4 regions of the Rheinheimera tilapiae genome follow, and region 3 is predicted to be linked to each of the others. Evidence: predicted binding sites of a transcription regulator. Region 3 holds the regulator's gene; each other region holds the start of a gene.
The links. Region 3 encodes sigma-54, which starts transcription at its own class of promoters, with help from an activator protein. Its sites were predicted from a motif close to TGGCANGNTNCNTGCTT; they were not measured.
Positions count from the first base shown of each region.

Region 1 (3,800 bases), 180 kb from region 3:
GTCTTCGGTTTCTTCAACACGCAGCGCAACGTTATGTTTCAGTTCATGGGTTAACCGCTCCAGGATCTGACGCGACGTGACGAACTTACCTTCTTTACCAGCAAATGGCGACGTATTGACCTGGAAAGTCATGGTCACTGTTGGCTCATCCACTTGTAACGGTGGTAATGCTTCAAGGCTGGTTGGCGCACAAATAGTGTCAGAAATTTTCAGGTCACCCAAACCGGTGAATGCAATGATGTCACCTGCGTTTGCTTCCTGGGTGTCAATCCGTTCCAAACCTAAGTAAGTGAACACCTGACCAACTTTACCGTTACGCTTAGAACCGTCAGCACCTAATACTGTGACCTGTTGGTTGACTTTTAATGTACCGCGTTTGATCCGGCCAATACCAATAATGCCGAGGTAGCTAGAGTAATCTAACTGAGAAACCTGGATCTGGGTGTCACCATTCAGTTCTACCTGTGGTGGAGCTACGTGCTCAACAATGGCAGCAAACAGATCGTTGATGTCTGTTTTTGGTTCGTTGTAATCCAGAGTTGCCCAGCCATTGATGGCAGATGCATAGACGATTGGGAAATCTAATTGCTCGTCAGTAGCGCCTAAGTTGTCGAACAGGTCGAATACCTGGTCGATAACCCAATCCGGACGTGCACCCGGACGGTCAATTTTGTTCACAACAACAATTGGTTTTAAACCGTGGGCGAAGGCTTTTTGTGTAACGAAGCGGGTTTGTGGCATTGGGCCTTCAACCGCATCGACTAATAATAAAACTGAGTCAGCCATCGACAGAACGCGCTCAACTTCACCACCGAAGTCAGCGTGGCCTGGTGTGTCCAGGATGTTGATCTGATAGCCGTTCCAGCGTACTGAAGTGTTTTTAGCCAGGATGGTAATACCGCGCTCGGATTCCTGCGCGTTTGAATCCATCATCCGTTCCTGCAATTTAGCGCGAGCATCGAAAGTGCCGGACTGTTGCAGTAATTTGTCAACAAGTGTAGTTTTACCGTGGTCAACGTGCGCGATAATGGCGATATTACGCAACTTGCTGATATCATAAGACATTTATTTGGTACTCGCTTAGTGAAGTGTAAATGTGTACCCGCCTGTAGTATCCCACCGCAAGTACCCGAAAAATTTGTGCGCGCATTTTACCTGCTTTAGCACTGGCTGGGAAATTTATCTGGCAGCAACCTGCTGATTTTTTCACCAACACCAGCACGAATGCAGGTTTGCGGGCAGCGCCACAATATGCAAATCAAGCAAAACTCCTGCCAGTATGACAGTCATCTGACTACTCTGCGGTAAAAGCCGGCACATTCAGGATGCCGCGGGATATCTCCCAACCGGGTCGCAGATTATTTTTTGTTGTGACGCAGATCTGTGCTGAATTCTTGCTATCGTTAGCGCTGCCGTCACCACTGCACAGAAGCGGGGCATTTTCGGCGGCAATGCACCAATTAAGTGCATTAGCGCATTATTTTGGTGCGTTTTATAACGATTCCGTCAGGGTTGTGCCATGTATGTTTTTAAAAATCATACACTTAATAATCTGGCATAGCTTTGGCATTACAAGCGCAACCCGGCGGCAAGCCGCACCTGAACCTTAGTTTGAGTTGAATCCGGAGGAATGCATGTCTGCATCGAACGTTCTGAGTTTTATGAAAGAAAACGACGTGAAGTTTGTTGATTTACGTTTTACTGACACCAAAGGTAAAGAGCAGCACGTCACAATCCCTGCCAGCCAAATTGACGAAGATTTCTTCGAAAACGGCAAAATGTTTGACGGCTCTTCAATCGCCGGCTGGAAAGGCATCAACGATTCAGACATGATCCTGATGCCAGATGCCAGCACCATGTTGCTGGATCCATTCTTCGAAGAAACCACAATTCTGATCAGCTGTGACGTCATCGAACCAAGCACAATGCAAGGTTACGATCGTTGCCCACGTTCTATCGCTAAACGCGCTGAAGAATATTTAAAATCGACTGGCATCGCCGACACCGTGCTGTTTGGCCCAGAGCCAGAGTGGTTCATGTTTGATGATGTGCGTTTCAAAAACGACATGTCAGGTTCTTTCTTCAAAGTGGACTCTTCAGAAGCAGCCTGGAACTCAGACGCTGAATATGAAGATGGTAACAAAGCCCACCGTCCAGGTGTTAAAGGCGGTTACTTCCCGGTTCCACCAGTAGATCAACATCACGACATCCGTAGCGCTATGTGTATGGTGCTGGAAGAGATGGGTCAGGTTGTTGAAGCGCATCACCATGAAGTGGCGACTGCCGGCCAGAACGAAATTGCGACCCGTTTCAACACGCTGACGAAAAAAGCCGACGAAATTCAGCAGCTGAAATACGTTGTTCATAACGTTGCTCATATGTATGGCAAAACTGTGACTTTCATGCCAAAACCAATCGTTGGTGACAACGGTTCAGGCATGCACTGCCACCAGTCACTGGCAAAAGACGGTGTGAACCTGTTTGCCGGTGATAAATATGCCGGTCTGTCAGAAACTGCGCTGTATTACATTGGCGGTATCATCAAGCACGCGAAGGCAATCAACGCCTTCACCAACCCGTCTACCAACTCGTATAAGCGTCTGGTTCCACACTATGAAGCGCCGGTAATGCTGGCTTATTCTGCCCGTAACCGTTCTGCTTCTGTGCGTATCCCACTGGTACCAAGCGCGAAAGCACGTCGCATTGAAGTTCGTTTCCCGGATCCGGCTGCAAACCCGTACCTGGCATTCGTTGCTCAATTGATGGCTGGTCTGGATGGTATCCAGAACAAGATCCACCCAGGCGATGCAATGGACAAAGACCTGTATGACCTGCCACCAGAAGAAGAAGCACTGATCCCACAAGTTTGTGGTTCACTGGACGAAGCGCTGGATGCACTGGAAGCAAACCGTGCAATCTTCACCAAAGGCGGCGTCATGTCAGACGAAATGATCGATGCTTATATCTCTCTGAAACGTGCAGAAGCCAAACGCGTCTCTATGGCTGTGCACCCACTGGAATACGAACTGTATTACAGCGTGTAATTTCACGAGCTAACACACTGATTTATAAAGTGTGAACTGCATAATCTCAAAGCCCGCTTTTGCGGGCTTTTTGTACTGGTCAAAGCCAGAAAAGCCAGTTAGAGTAATTCTATCAGCCACTTGATCAGATTGGACTCTGTGATGAATATTACCGGTTGGCCGCTATTTATACTGATCGTGCTGACAATGTTGGCGCAGCCTGTGCTGGCACAAGCAAAAAAGGACGACAAACCGGTGTTTGTCACGGTAGACAAAAATAACGTTCCGGTGTTTTCTGACAATCCGGTACCGGGCGCATCTCAGCTACAGCTGAAAGAAGGTAACCGGATGCCCGCGGTCACCCCAACCGAAATCAGCCAGCGCAGTATTGATCACACACCAAAGTTCGATGTAGTCATCACCAAACCAGAACCTGAAGGAACGGTGCGTGAAAACAACGGCACTGTCTACGTATCCGGCCAGGTAAAGCCGCTGTTCGCTCAGGGCCTGCGGGTTCGCCTATATCTGGACGGCCAAGCGGTTGCAGGCCCCAGCAGCAATGCCAATTTTATCCTGCATAACATTGACCGGGGCGAACATCAGCTGATGCTGGAGTTAAGCGACCAAAACGGCAAGGTTATTGCTACCAGTTCCGTAACGACGTTTTTTCTGCACCGAGCATCATCAATTACCCCAAAATAGTGCAACAAGGCACAGCTTAGTCGCTAGACTAAGCGCCATGAGCACCATTTTGGTGCAATAAGGGATTTGCCGTGA
Region 1 covers NZ_JBHLXP010000003.1:398,273-402,072, forward strand. The annotation lists gene typA (translational GTPase TypA) at 1-1,065, opposite strand, end outside; gene glnA (glutamate--ammonia ligase) at 1,635-3,044, shown strand; gene ACFFJP_RS12705 (DUF4124 domain-containing protein) at 3,186-3,725, shown strand; gene glnL (nitrogen regulation protein NR(II)) at 3,797-3,800, shown strand, end outside.
Region 1: the regulator sigma-54 is predicted to act here: its motif matches at 1,554-1,570, upstream of glnA (glutamate--ammonia ligase).

Region 2 (3,800 bases), on a different contig from region 3:
GGTTCATATTCAGCGTGATCACATTAATAGAACCGGTGGCAACACCGCCTGCACCTAATGAATAGGAAAAAGTCTTATCGCTGATTTCACTGCGTAAACGACAGCAGGATGCTAAAGAGTCAGCATTTTCAGATAGATAAACAAAAAAGCTGTTGGCCTGCGCCATTTCATCTGCAATGTGGCTGGCGAACTCGCGGTCTTTGCATTGTTGATTTTCTGTCAACATCGCCACCGTCACCACTGGAAAAGTCAGGACTGTTTTCATCCGTTCCAGATTAAACCAGCGTAAGAAAAACAGTTGCAGGGCCTGCACACTGTGCCAATCCGGCTTAGTGAAATCGGGAAAGACAAAATCACCAAACATCGCGGAAAAATAATGTTGGTCGTAGACCGAGATGTTCCAGAACACGCTCTGATAGCCGCGTGCCGCCGCCGGTTGATTTAGCGCGTAGACCACATGCTGTAAGTGGTTTTTAATTTGATGACGGTGTGTTGTCAAATAATCATCGCCGTAATCTTTGCGGGCAAAATAGTCAAAATAGGTGAGGAATTCGACGGTTGCGACGGCGCCGGCAAACTGACTCGATACGGCAAAAACAAAATTAACAAAGCAACCACAGAAAGACTCCAGGTGTTTTGGTGCCTGTGATTCTCCCCCCAGTTTGGTCAGGCCATCCAATAAAAATGGATACATGGTGACGGAGACGCAGTAGGGTTTCAGGCTGGTTTCGTCATGGACGTAGATTTCATGCGCTTCAATCTGCCGGTGATATTCATCAGCCAGCGGCTGACCGAATAAACTGGCAATTTTGCTGCTGACCAAAGCGCGATTGACCTGAATAAAACAGTCTTTCATCAGCTCGGCTTCCAGCGTAGCGATGTTTTTCTGTGTCACATTGGCGTTGGCATCAAGTTTCGAGCCATCAGCCGGGTTCGCGGCTGATACATATTGCTGAATAAATTCTAGTTTTTGAGCGAGTTGATCCGGTGGCAGCACTTGCATGATGATTTCCTTTCTTAAGTTTTTATTGAGGTGAAAAAGCAGGCACTGCGGCATAAGCAGGTGCCGGTGTTGGCCAGAGCAATGGATTCAGGCACAGCTGACGTTGTAAGTCGTACAAGCGTTGATTACTGTTGGGGTTGTTGAGGCCACCGAGTTCAGCCTGCCAGGGGCCGGTTTTGACATAATCCAGCAGAGGCCGCAGCGCTGAAGGGCAATAGGTAAGGCCGGTGTACAGGGCGGTCCGTAACCCCATTTTTCTGCACTCATCCAGCAGCTCCGCAAGGGATGTAGATTGCCATTCACCGCCCAGAAACAGCACACAGCTCAAAAGCCCCCGGTATTTTTCACAGTCAGAATTTAGCCGGTCTACGGTCAATGACTCTCCATTTGCAGCGGACCAACTGTCGCTGCTGTGGCAGCCTTTACAACCAAGGGGGCAGCCACTGATCAGATAGGCCAGGCTGACTTCCCCAGGGATCTCCTGCAGCAAAATTTCGCAGGCCGTGGTGTTGAGCTGATTTGGTCTTGAAGATCCCATATATGGTGTTCTTTTGAGTTTTCAATACTAGATATGGTGTTTAGGTTAGGCTTTGCCTGTAGCCGAAATTTGATCCAGATCAAAGATTGCTCCAAACCAGGGCCTGATACCCCATCAGGAGTAGTTGCTGCGAACTGGTGCACAGCTTCCCCAAAAAAGTGCAAAAAGCCTGAGCGGCTCAGGGGGGGATTTAGATTTATTCAGTAAATTCAAAAGCATATTAAATTGGCTCGATTACTGCTTTTACTCTTTTATCCGGTAAAGACCGGTTGGTCACACATTTCAGGCAGAGCGAGACTCTGCCCCGGCAAAGAAGCCCAAGTTGAACCTGCAAAACTGCAGGGAAGACCTGGGCTTTTTTTATTGTCTGCAAATGACAGTCCGAGGGCAGGCTCTGCAGGCAAAGGCAAGGGGAAAGCAACATGCAACAGACATTACAGGACACAGTGAAGACGCAGATCCTGGTGATCGGCAACGGAATGGTTGGACATCATTTTATTGAACAATTACGCCAGCGCGATGCCGGCTGCCGTGTGACAGTATTGTGTGGTGAGCCACAGCTGGCCTATGACCGGGTCTATTTGTCATCCTACTTTACCGGCACGCCTTTTTCCGAACTGTCGATGTCGACGGAACAATGGTATCAGGAGCAGCAAGTTGATTTACAACTGAACTGTTGGGTCGAGCGAATTGTTCCCACAGAACGCCTGGTTTATTGCCGCGATGGTCGGGTGTACTCATATGAAAAGCTGGTATTAGCGACAGGCTCATATCCCTTTGTACCGCCCATTCCGGGCAATGACCAACCGCATTGTCTGGTGTACCGCACTTTGCAGGATTTACAGAATATCGAAGCAAGCGCTGCACAAAGCAAAGTAGGCGTGGTGATTGGCGGTGGCTTGTTAGGGTTAGAAGCGGCTAATGCGCTAAAACAGCTTGGTCTTGAGACTCATGTGGTCGAATTTGCGCCGCAGTTGATGGCGGTGCAACTTGATCAAGCCGGTGGTGCTTTACTTGCTCAGAAAATTCAGCAGCTTGGTGTCACAGTGCATACCGGTAAAGGGACTCAGGCTATTGTGCCTGGCACGCAGTGTCGTTATCAGCTGCAGTTTGCCGATGGTTCCACGCTTGAAACTGATTTGGTGTTGTTTTCTGCGGGCATCAGACCTTATGACCAACTGGGGCGCTCAAGCGGGCTCGCCGTGGGTGAGCGCGGCGGTATTGTCATTAACGACCTGTGTCAAACTTCTGATCCGAGTACCTATGCCATTGGCGAATGTGCGTTATGGCAACAAAAAATATTTGGTCTGGTTGCGCCTGGTTATCAGATGGCGCGGGTTGTTGCTGATCAGCTGGTAAATCAACAACAGGCTACGCTGACTTTCAGCGGTGCAGATATGAGCACCAAACTGAAGCTGCTGGGTGTGGAAGTCGGCTCTATTGGTGATGCGCATGCGAAAACACCTGGCGCAATGAGCTACCTCTTTACCGATCCGAAAGCTGGTCACTATAAAAAACTGGTCGTCAGCCAAAATGGCAAAAAGCTATTGGGCGCTGTGCTGGTCGGAGACACTAGCCCCTACGATACTTTGCTGCAATATGCGCTGAATGATATGCCGTTGCCGGCAAATCCGGAGCAGCTGATATTGCCAGCTTCGGGTCAAACGGCATTACCGGCATTAGTATTGCCGGACAGTGCGACTATCTGCTCCTGTCACAACGTCGCCAAAGGCGACATTGTCGGTGCCATTGGCGCCGGGGTCTGTGACCTCGCCAGTATTAAACAATGCACCAAAGCCGCAACCGGCTGCGGTGGTTGCAGTGCATTACTGAAATCGGTGGTTGATGAAGAACTCAAAGCCCGTGGCGTAGAAGTCAGCAATCATTTATGCGAGCACTTTGCCTATTCACGCCAAGAACTGCTGCATCTGATCCAAGTTGAGGGGCTCACGACGTTCTACCAAATTCTGAGTCAACACGGTAAGGGGCATGGCTGCGAGATCTGCAAACCAACGATAGGGTCATTGCTCGCCTCTGTGCACAACGAATATGTGCTGAAAAAACCACATGTCGGTTTGCAGGATACCAACGACACATTCCTCGCCAATATGCAAAAAGACGGTTCGTATTCAATAGTCCCACGCATTGCCGGTGGCGAAATTACTGCGGATAAACTGATTGTGATTGGTCAGGTCGCCAAGGATTTTAATTTGTATTGCAAAATCACTGGTGGCCAGCGTATCGACTTGTTTGGCGCGC
Region 2 covers NZ_JBHLXP010000001.1:575,890-579,689, forward strand. The annotation lists gene nrdD (anaerobic ribonucleoside-triphosphate reductase) at 1-1,003, opposite strand, end outside; gene ACFFJP_RS02525 (4Fe-4S cluster-binding domain-containing protein) at 1,026-1,541, opposite strand; gene nirB (nitrite reductase large subunit NirB) at 1,964-3,800, shown strand, end outside.
Region 2: the regulator sigma-54 is predicted to act here: its motif matches at 1,768-1,784, upstream of nirB (nitrite reductase large subunit NirB).

Region 3 (3,800 bases):
CGGCACGGGCATGCAAACCCAGTTGATTGACGATGGTGACAGTATCTTTAAAGCTATTTGCCATGGTGACGGACTAACTCCCGGTGGCGGATTTGCACGTCTTCGCGTAAAGCCCGGAAGCTTTCTGCCAAAGACTCAACAATATAAACCGAACGATGTTGTCCGCCGGTACAACCGATGGCGATCGTCAGGTAACTGCGGTTATTGCGTTCGAGGTGTGGCAACCAGGTGCTGATAAAGCTGTTAATTTGCCAGGTATATTTCGCGACCACCGGCTGCGCTTCCAGATAATCTTTCACTGGTTGGTCAAGACCAGTCAGGATCTTCAATTCAGGTTCCCAATGTGGATTGGGTAGGAAGCGGGCGTCAAAGACAAAGTCTGCGTCTTTCGGAATGCCGTATTTAAAGCCAAAAGATTCAAATAACATCACCAAGCGACCGGTTTTCTGCCCGAGGATCCGCTCGCGTAACTGCTCGGTCAGCTGATGTACGTTTAGTTCTGTGGTGTCGATATACAGATCGGCGCGACTGGATATTGGGTCCAGTAACTGTTGCTCGCGCTGAATGGCTTCGTCCAGTGACATCGCCTGATGCGACAGCGGGTGTAGCCGGCGGGTCTCACTAAAACGTTTGATGAGGCTGGTATGGTCGGCATCGAGGTACAGGATGGTCAGTTCAACTTTACGCGGTAGATACGACAGGATCTCGGTGAGTTCCTCCGGTTCCTGCGGTAAGTTGCGCACATCGATACTGACGGCGACACGTTCATATTGTCCCATCACCGCATTGGCGAGGGTGGGCAACAAATTGACCGGAATATTGTCAACGCAGTAGTAGCCTAAATCTTCCATCACCCGTAACGCGACGGATTTACCTGAACCTGACCTGCCGCTAACCACCAGTAATTTCATTTGGCGCTGCCTGTGTCAGCATGGCTGAGCAGCAACTGATACAGTGCCTGATCCGTGCCAGCATGACGGATTTTTCGCGTCAGATCCTTTTGACTGAGCAGTCGGGCGATGCCGGCTAACGTCGTCAAATGCGTCTGGCACTGATTTTCCGGAATGAGGATGGCGCAGAATATATCCACGGCCTGATTGTCAATTGCATCGAATTGAATGGCATCCTGACTGACAACAAACACCAGCACAGGGGTTGTCACGCCTTTCAGTTTGCCATGAGGAATGGCGATGCCGCCGCCAATACCGGTTGAGCCCAGCTTTTCCCGCGCCATCAGCGCTTCGAATACTGTGGACTCGGACAATTCCGGCATATGCTGGTGTGCAAGCTCCGCGACGTATTCAAGGATGCGTTTTTTACTATTAAAAAGGACCGCACTTTTTGTGCAGTCCTCCGATAACATTGAGCTTAGGTTCATAAATCCAGAGTTCAGTGACGAGAAATCTTCTCTTTGTGTTTGATGACCTGACGATCCAGTTTATCGATCAACAGGTCAATCGCGGCGTACATGTTATCATCTTCACACTGCGCAAACACCTCTCCGCCGTTTAAATGCAGTTTGGCTTCGGCGATTTGTTTTAACTTTTCGACATTGAGCACAACATGCACATTGTTGATATGTTCAAAATGCTTTTCAAGCTTGGCAAATTTGCTGTCTACATATTCTCTCAGTGCTGCAGTAATTTCTACATGACGACCAGTTAGATTAATTTGCATAGACATTTCCTTCTTAGGTGAGCACTTACTTAGAGCAAGCTCTTACGTTGATTAGACGGCGGAATATAAAGAGATTCCCGATACTTGGCGATGGTGCGCCGCGCGACGTTTATCCCCTGTTCCGACAGGATCTCGGCCATTCTGCTATCACTGAGCGGTTTGGCCGGATTTTCCGCCGCCACCAATTTCTTAATAAAGGCCCGGATTGCGGTTGACGAACATTCGCCACCGCTCTCTGTACTGACATGACTGGAAAAGAAGAACTTAAGTTCAAAAATTCCGCGCGGGGTATGCATATATTTCTGGGTAGTGACCCGGGAAATCGTTGATTCGTGCATGCCGACCATCTCTGCCACATCATTCAGCACCATCGGCTTCATGGCTTCTTCGCCATGTTCAAAAAACGCCTGTTGTTGCTGAACAATACAGTTGGCCACTTTTAATAACGTTTCGTTGCGACTCTCCAGACTCTTCAGGAACCATTTGGCTTCCTGCAGATGCGAGCGGATAAACTGGCTGTCTGATGAATTGCGTACTTGTCGCGACATCGCCGCGTATTGTTCGTTAATTCTGATTTTCGGGAAGGCGTCGGGATTCAGTTCGACCATCCAGCGGCCTTTGACCTTCTTCACCGACACGTCCGGCACCGTATACTGCTGTTCCTGCCGGATCACATCCGCGCCAGGGCGGGGATTCAGGCTGTGGATGAGTCGCATCACTTCACGCAGATCATCCTCTTTCAGTTTAGACACGCGCATCAGAGAACGGAAATCACGATTCGCTAAATATTCGCTGTGATGCTTAATTATTTCGCAGGTTTCTTTCAGGAAAGGCGTATGCGGGTCAAATTGGCGCAACTGAATCAGTAGACATTCCTGGATTGTGCGGGCACCCACACCAACCGGGTCAAAAAGCTGGATCCGTTTCAGCACGGCTTCCACTTCGTCCGCTTCGATATCATCAAGGCCCAGCGATTCGAGCACGTCTTCACAGCTGATGGTCAGCAGGCCGTTTTCGTCGATGGCTTCGATAATAATTTCGGCAATGGCGCGGTCTGTTTCACTAAACGGTGTCAGCTGCATTTGCCAGCGCAGATAATCTTGTAGGGTTTCGGTGGTCTCGCCCTGGAACACAGTATCTTCGTCTGGTGAACCTGTGCCAGAGACCGGGGCTGCACTGACCAGGTCGTCCCAGTTACTGTCGAGTGGCAAATCTTCTTTGATGTTCTGTTCGGTCATTGACTCGCTGCTATCCGGCACTTCCGGTTCAGCATATTCATCAGCGCTGTTGTGTTCAGGCGCAGGGTCAGTATTTTGCAATTCATTGCCGCTGGGGGCTTCGGAAAAACTAAATTCATCTTCGGCTTCGAGCAGCGGGTTGGCGTCCAGTGCTTCCTGGATTTCCTGTTGCAATTCAATGGTCGACAGCTGAAGCAGCTTGATAGCTTGCTGCAGCTGAGGCGTCATTGTTAATTGCTGTCCAAGCCGAAGTTGTAAAGATGGCTTCATGTACTTCTTGTCACTCCTGACGACCAGCTGGGGACTGGTTTTTTGCTAACTATAGCCTGAATTGATCACCGAGGTATACATCTCTGACTTGCTGGTTGGCTAATACCTCAGCCGGTGTACCAGAGGCGATCAGCTCCCCATGACTGACGATATAGGCGATCTCACAAACATCAAGGGTCTCGCGGACATTATGGTCGGTAATTAATACGCCGATGCCACGATTACGCAGGTGCTGAATGATTTTTTTGATGTCGAGCACTGAGATTGGATCCACACCGGCAAAAGGTTCATCCAGCAGAATAAAGGCTGGATTGGCAGCCAAAGCGCGGGCGATTTCTACCCGACGCCGTTCACCACCGGACAGACTCATGCCCAGACTGTTACGGATATGGGTGATATTAAACTCATCCAGCAGTTCGTCAGCAGTTTGTTCACGCTGGTCTTCGCTCAGATCTTTACGGATCTGTAAAATAGCCATCAGGTTATCAAACACCGTTAACTTGCGGAAAATCGAGCTTTCCTGCGGTAAATAACCGATCCCCTGACGGGCGCGGGCGTGGATCGGGTCAAAAGTGATGTCATTACCGCCCAAAGTGATTTGACCTTTGTCAGACG
Region 3 covers NZ_JBHLXP010000003.1:574,563-578,362, reverse strand. The annotation lists gene ACFFJP_RS13485 (HPr family phosphocarrier protein) at 1-64, opposite strand, end outside; gene rapZ (RNase adapter RapZ) at 54-911, opposite strand; gene ptsN (PTS IIA-like nitrogen regulatory protein PtsN) at 908-1,363, opposite strand; gene hpf (ribosome hibernation promoting factor) at 1,390-1,677, opposite strand; gene ACFFJP_RS13465 (RNA polymerase factor sigma-54) at 1,707-3,185, opposite strand; gene lptB (LPS export ABC transporter ATP-binding protein) at 3,235-3,800, opposite strand, start outside.

Region 4 (3,800 bases), 280 kb from region 3:
TTGTCGTCACAACGGTGGCGGGTTTGGTGTTATGTCTGGTCCGGCCTTTTCATCGCGAGAACGTTGGGGTAGTGTCGAGCTGGTATGGCAAAGCCAGTAAGATTTTAGGCGTGACTGTGGAGATCCGCCGTGATCCGGCTGTCACGGCAGCGATGCCCTGTGTATTTCTGGCCAATCACCAGAATAATTATGATTTGTTTACCATCAGTGGTGCTTTGGTGCCCGGCACTGTCACCATTGGCAAAAAAAGCCTGAAATGGATCCCGTTTTTTGGCCAGCTATATTGGTTCCTTGGCAATATCCTGATTGATCGTAATAACAAAAGTAAAGCTGTTGGCACTATGCAAGGCGCGGTGGAGCGCATCACCCGCGATCAGCTGTCAGTTTGGGTATTCCCAGAAGGGACGCGCAGTCGGGGTCGCGGCTTGTTACCGTTTAAAACCGGCGCTTTTCATATCGCTCAGCAGGCGCAAGTCGGCATAGTGCCGATTTGTATGAGCAGCACCAGCAACAAGATCCGGTTAAATCGGTGGAATAATGGCCGTATCATTATTGAGTTGCTGCCGCCATTAAGTCCGGCCGAACTGCATGCGCCGGTCAGGGAAATCGCCACTCAGGTGCGCGAGATGATGGCCGCAAAAATTGCTCAGCTTGATAGCGAGTTAAGCAGCGATTACACTGCGCAGACTACAACTGTCACAGGATGATCCAGATGTCTGAAAACTGGCAAGAATTTACCGAAGAAACCGTCAATGCCCTTTTAGAAGACGGCAGTGATCCGGATGCCGAGTACACAGTCGAACACCATTTTTATCATGCCGATTTTGCTCAGCTGGAAAAGCTGGCAGTGGAAGTGTTTAAGCTTGGGTTTGAAGTCACAGACGCAGAAGAAGTGGAGTTTGAAGACGGCGGCAGCGCTTGGGTATTTGACGCGATCCGCGAACAATCACTGAACGCGACAGATATCACCGCAGACGCGATCAAGCTGGAACAACTGGCACAAAAATTCGGTATCGAATATGACGGCTGGGGTACCTACTATGAAGGTGATGAAGAATTTGATGAGGATGACGAAGAATAACTACTTCGTTCTGAACTGACTGCAAAAAGGAGCTATGACCAGCTCCTTTTTTATTGCCGCCACAAATGTCAGGGAAAGTGGTATGACTGTCAGAAAAATTTACGGAAGTCAATTTAGGTACATTATAAATTACTGAATTAGAAAGAACTTTAATGTTGGTCCAGTTAATGCTTACATCTTCACCAGGACACCGAAGCCGTACCCAGATGTCTACAGTATCGAATTCGTTCTCAAGGAGAAGATCATGAAAAGATTAATCAAAACTACAGCACTGGCTTGTGCCTTCTTATTACCGCAGCTCGCTCAAGCAGCATTGGTCACTCAGTGGGAATATGAAGTCGCATCTGAATGGACAGGCGCAACCTTCCAGGCATCTGGAGACGGTACCACAGCAACCAGCAGCTCAGTACTGAGCTGGGGTGCCACCGGCGGCAGTTATAGCAGCAGCCCGAAAAACCGCAGTGCGCTGGTGATTAGTAACAGCCCACAGAGTGGTACTGATTTAGTTACGAATAGTATGATGCCGGTACTGACTAACGTCATTACGCACTTCAATAACATTCTGGCCGGTGGTACCAAAAGCCTTGAAACTGCGCTGTTAAAAACCACGTTAAAACTGAAACCTTTCCTGCCAACGCCAGATTCAGCGTTGCCTACTAAAACATTGAATTTCACCATCCGGTTCATTGAAACACCAAACGATGGCAGCTGCGGTTTTGACAGCGCGTCAAACTGTGACGACATCTTTGTGATCGAAGTCGGTGATTTGGTCACTAGCTTCAACTACAACGGCGCTAAATACACCACAGCGGTGGTTGAAACTACTTCAAGTCTGACAGGTTTGAGCCCAGCTGCTTGTGCGCAAGCAGGTGCTGGTGCGGGTTGCCTTGGCTTCAAAACTATTGAACAAGCTGCGACTGCTGCAATGTTTGGTCTGTTGATCAACGGCGTGGAAGTGTCAGCACCAGCCGGAACTGGTGTATTGGGTCTGGGCTTGTTATCTCTGTTCATGTACGGTCGTCGTCGCTCAGCGAAATAACTGAACACGTCGTATAAAAGCCTGCATTTGCAGGCTTTTTTGTTTTTTGGAACCTTGCATCGGCTGGAAATTTATTCCGCTTGCCGGATACTGGCTGAAATTAGAACTTCATAAAATCAACGCGCCAAAAAAAAGGCTCCGCAGAGCCTTTGTTTCGCCAGATGCTTATCAGGCTTTTTTACGCAGACGCGAAGACAAGCTCAAACCCAATACTGAAAACGCCAATAAACCCAGTGTCGCAGGTGCTGGTACTGAGATTTTCTCGCTTTCAATGGTGAAGCCAAACTGAGCCGTGGTGTTTTGACCTTCAACAGTCTGGAAGCCAACACAATTAGGCGCTGAATTGGCAATAGCACAAGCTGCTGCTGACAAACCGCCCAGAGTTTGTGTGGTTTCCACCAGTTTTACTGTGTATTTGTAACCGTCGTAAACGAACTTAGTAACCAGGCTGGCCGGGTTGTCGATGACAAAAATATCATCACAGGCACCAGTGCTGGCAAAACCACAGTTCGCGGCCGAGTTTGTATTGCTAGTTTCTTTAAAACGGATATCAAAGTTCAGCACTTTAGGCGGGAACACAGGCCCAATCACCGGCGCCCATGGCTGTAACTGCAGTGAGGTGGTTAACACCGCGCTGGTTAACGTTGAGTAGCCATTCAGGACGTTGTTGTAGTGAGTAATTGAATTGGTTAACGACGCATTGACTGCGTTGGTATTTACGGTTGCCGGGGCAGCCATACCAGCGATCTCGAGCGCACTGCGGTTTTTCGCGCCAGCACCTTTGTAAGATCCACCAGTAGCACCCCAACTGATCACGTCGTTTGTGACTGAAGTTGTGCCATTACCAGAAGCAGAGAACACAACAGGTTGTGACCAGTTAGAAGTTGCCAGATATTGCCATTGGGTGACCAGGCTTGCAGATGCCGTCATTGGCACTGCAGCGACTGCCAGTACTGAGGCAGCGATTAAATTACGCATAAGACTCTCCATGTGATTTGTATTGTGACCTTCAGACGAAACTACATGTCCGCGCTTACATTGGCAAAAAGCGAGCCAAAATTTATCTAATTGATAAATATGAATAATTCAGAGTTGTTGATATATGGTGTGTATAAAATATGGACATTTGTTAAGTGTTGTAATTCAACATGAGGGAATGAAAATAACGTGGGTGCAAGTGAAGCTGGATGGAATAAATTCTTAGCAATGTCGTGTTGTTCTGGTGCGGTAGTCAACCTGCGCTTAACTCAGCGCGACAATTGCTGCAACGCGTTTGTAGCGAGATAGGATGAGGCCTCGTCAATGGGTGAGTGGAGCGTTGTTGAATGGCTTTCAATTGCGGCCTGAAGCTGTGGCTCTATGTTTTCCGTTACCGCTGATGCACTTTGATGCTGCATTGACAGTTGCTGCCGGAAAAATGCGTTTCGACGCAATAGCAATTTTTTATAAGGTAACATGGCCAACTCCACTCAATTTGAGTTTCTCAGCCTAGTTGTAGTTGATGGCAGATTTATGACAGTCACCTGATAAAAAAGGCGACCCGCAGGTCGCCTTAGTCATTTAGCAGATACCCAGTTACAGCGCAGCGATTTGTGCCTGCTGCACCAGTAGTTTGGCCACTGCGGCTTCGGCGTCGGCCAGTTTCTCACGTTCTTTCGCCAGTACCGCTTCCGGTGCTTT
Region 4 covers NZ_JBHLXP010000003.1:292,813-296,612, reverse strand. The annotation lists gene ACFFJP_RS12250 (1-acylglycerol-3-phosphate O-acyltransferase) at 1-707, shown strand, start outside; gene rraB (ribonuclease E inhibitor RraB) at 713-1,081, shown strand; gene ACFFJP_RS12240 (THxN family PEP-CTERM protein) at 1,326-2,120, shown strand; gene ACFFJP_RS12235 (THxN family PEP-CTERM protein) at 2,289-3,098, opposite strand; gene ACFFJP_RS12230 (hypothetical protein) at 3,368-3,577, opposite strand; gene ACFFJP_RS12225 (valine--tRNA ligase) at 3,696-3,800, opposite strand, start outside.
Region 4: the regulator sigma-54 is predicted to act here: its motif matches at 1,238-1,254, upstream of ACFFJP_RS12240 (THxN family PEP-CTERM protein).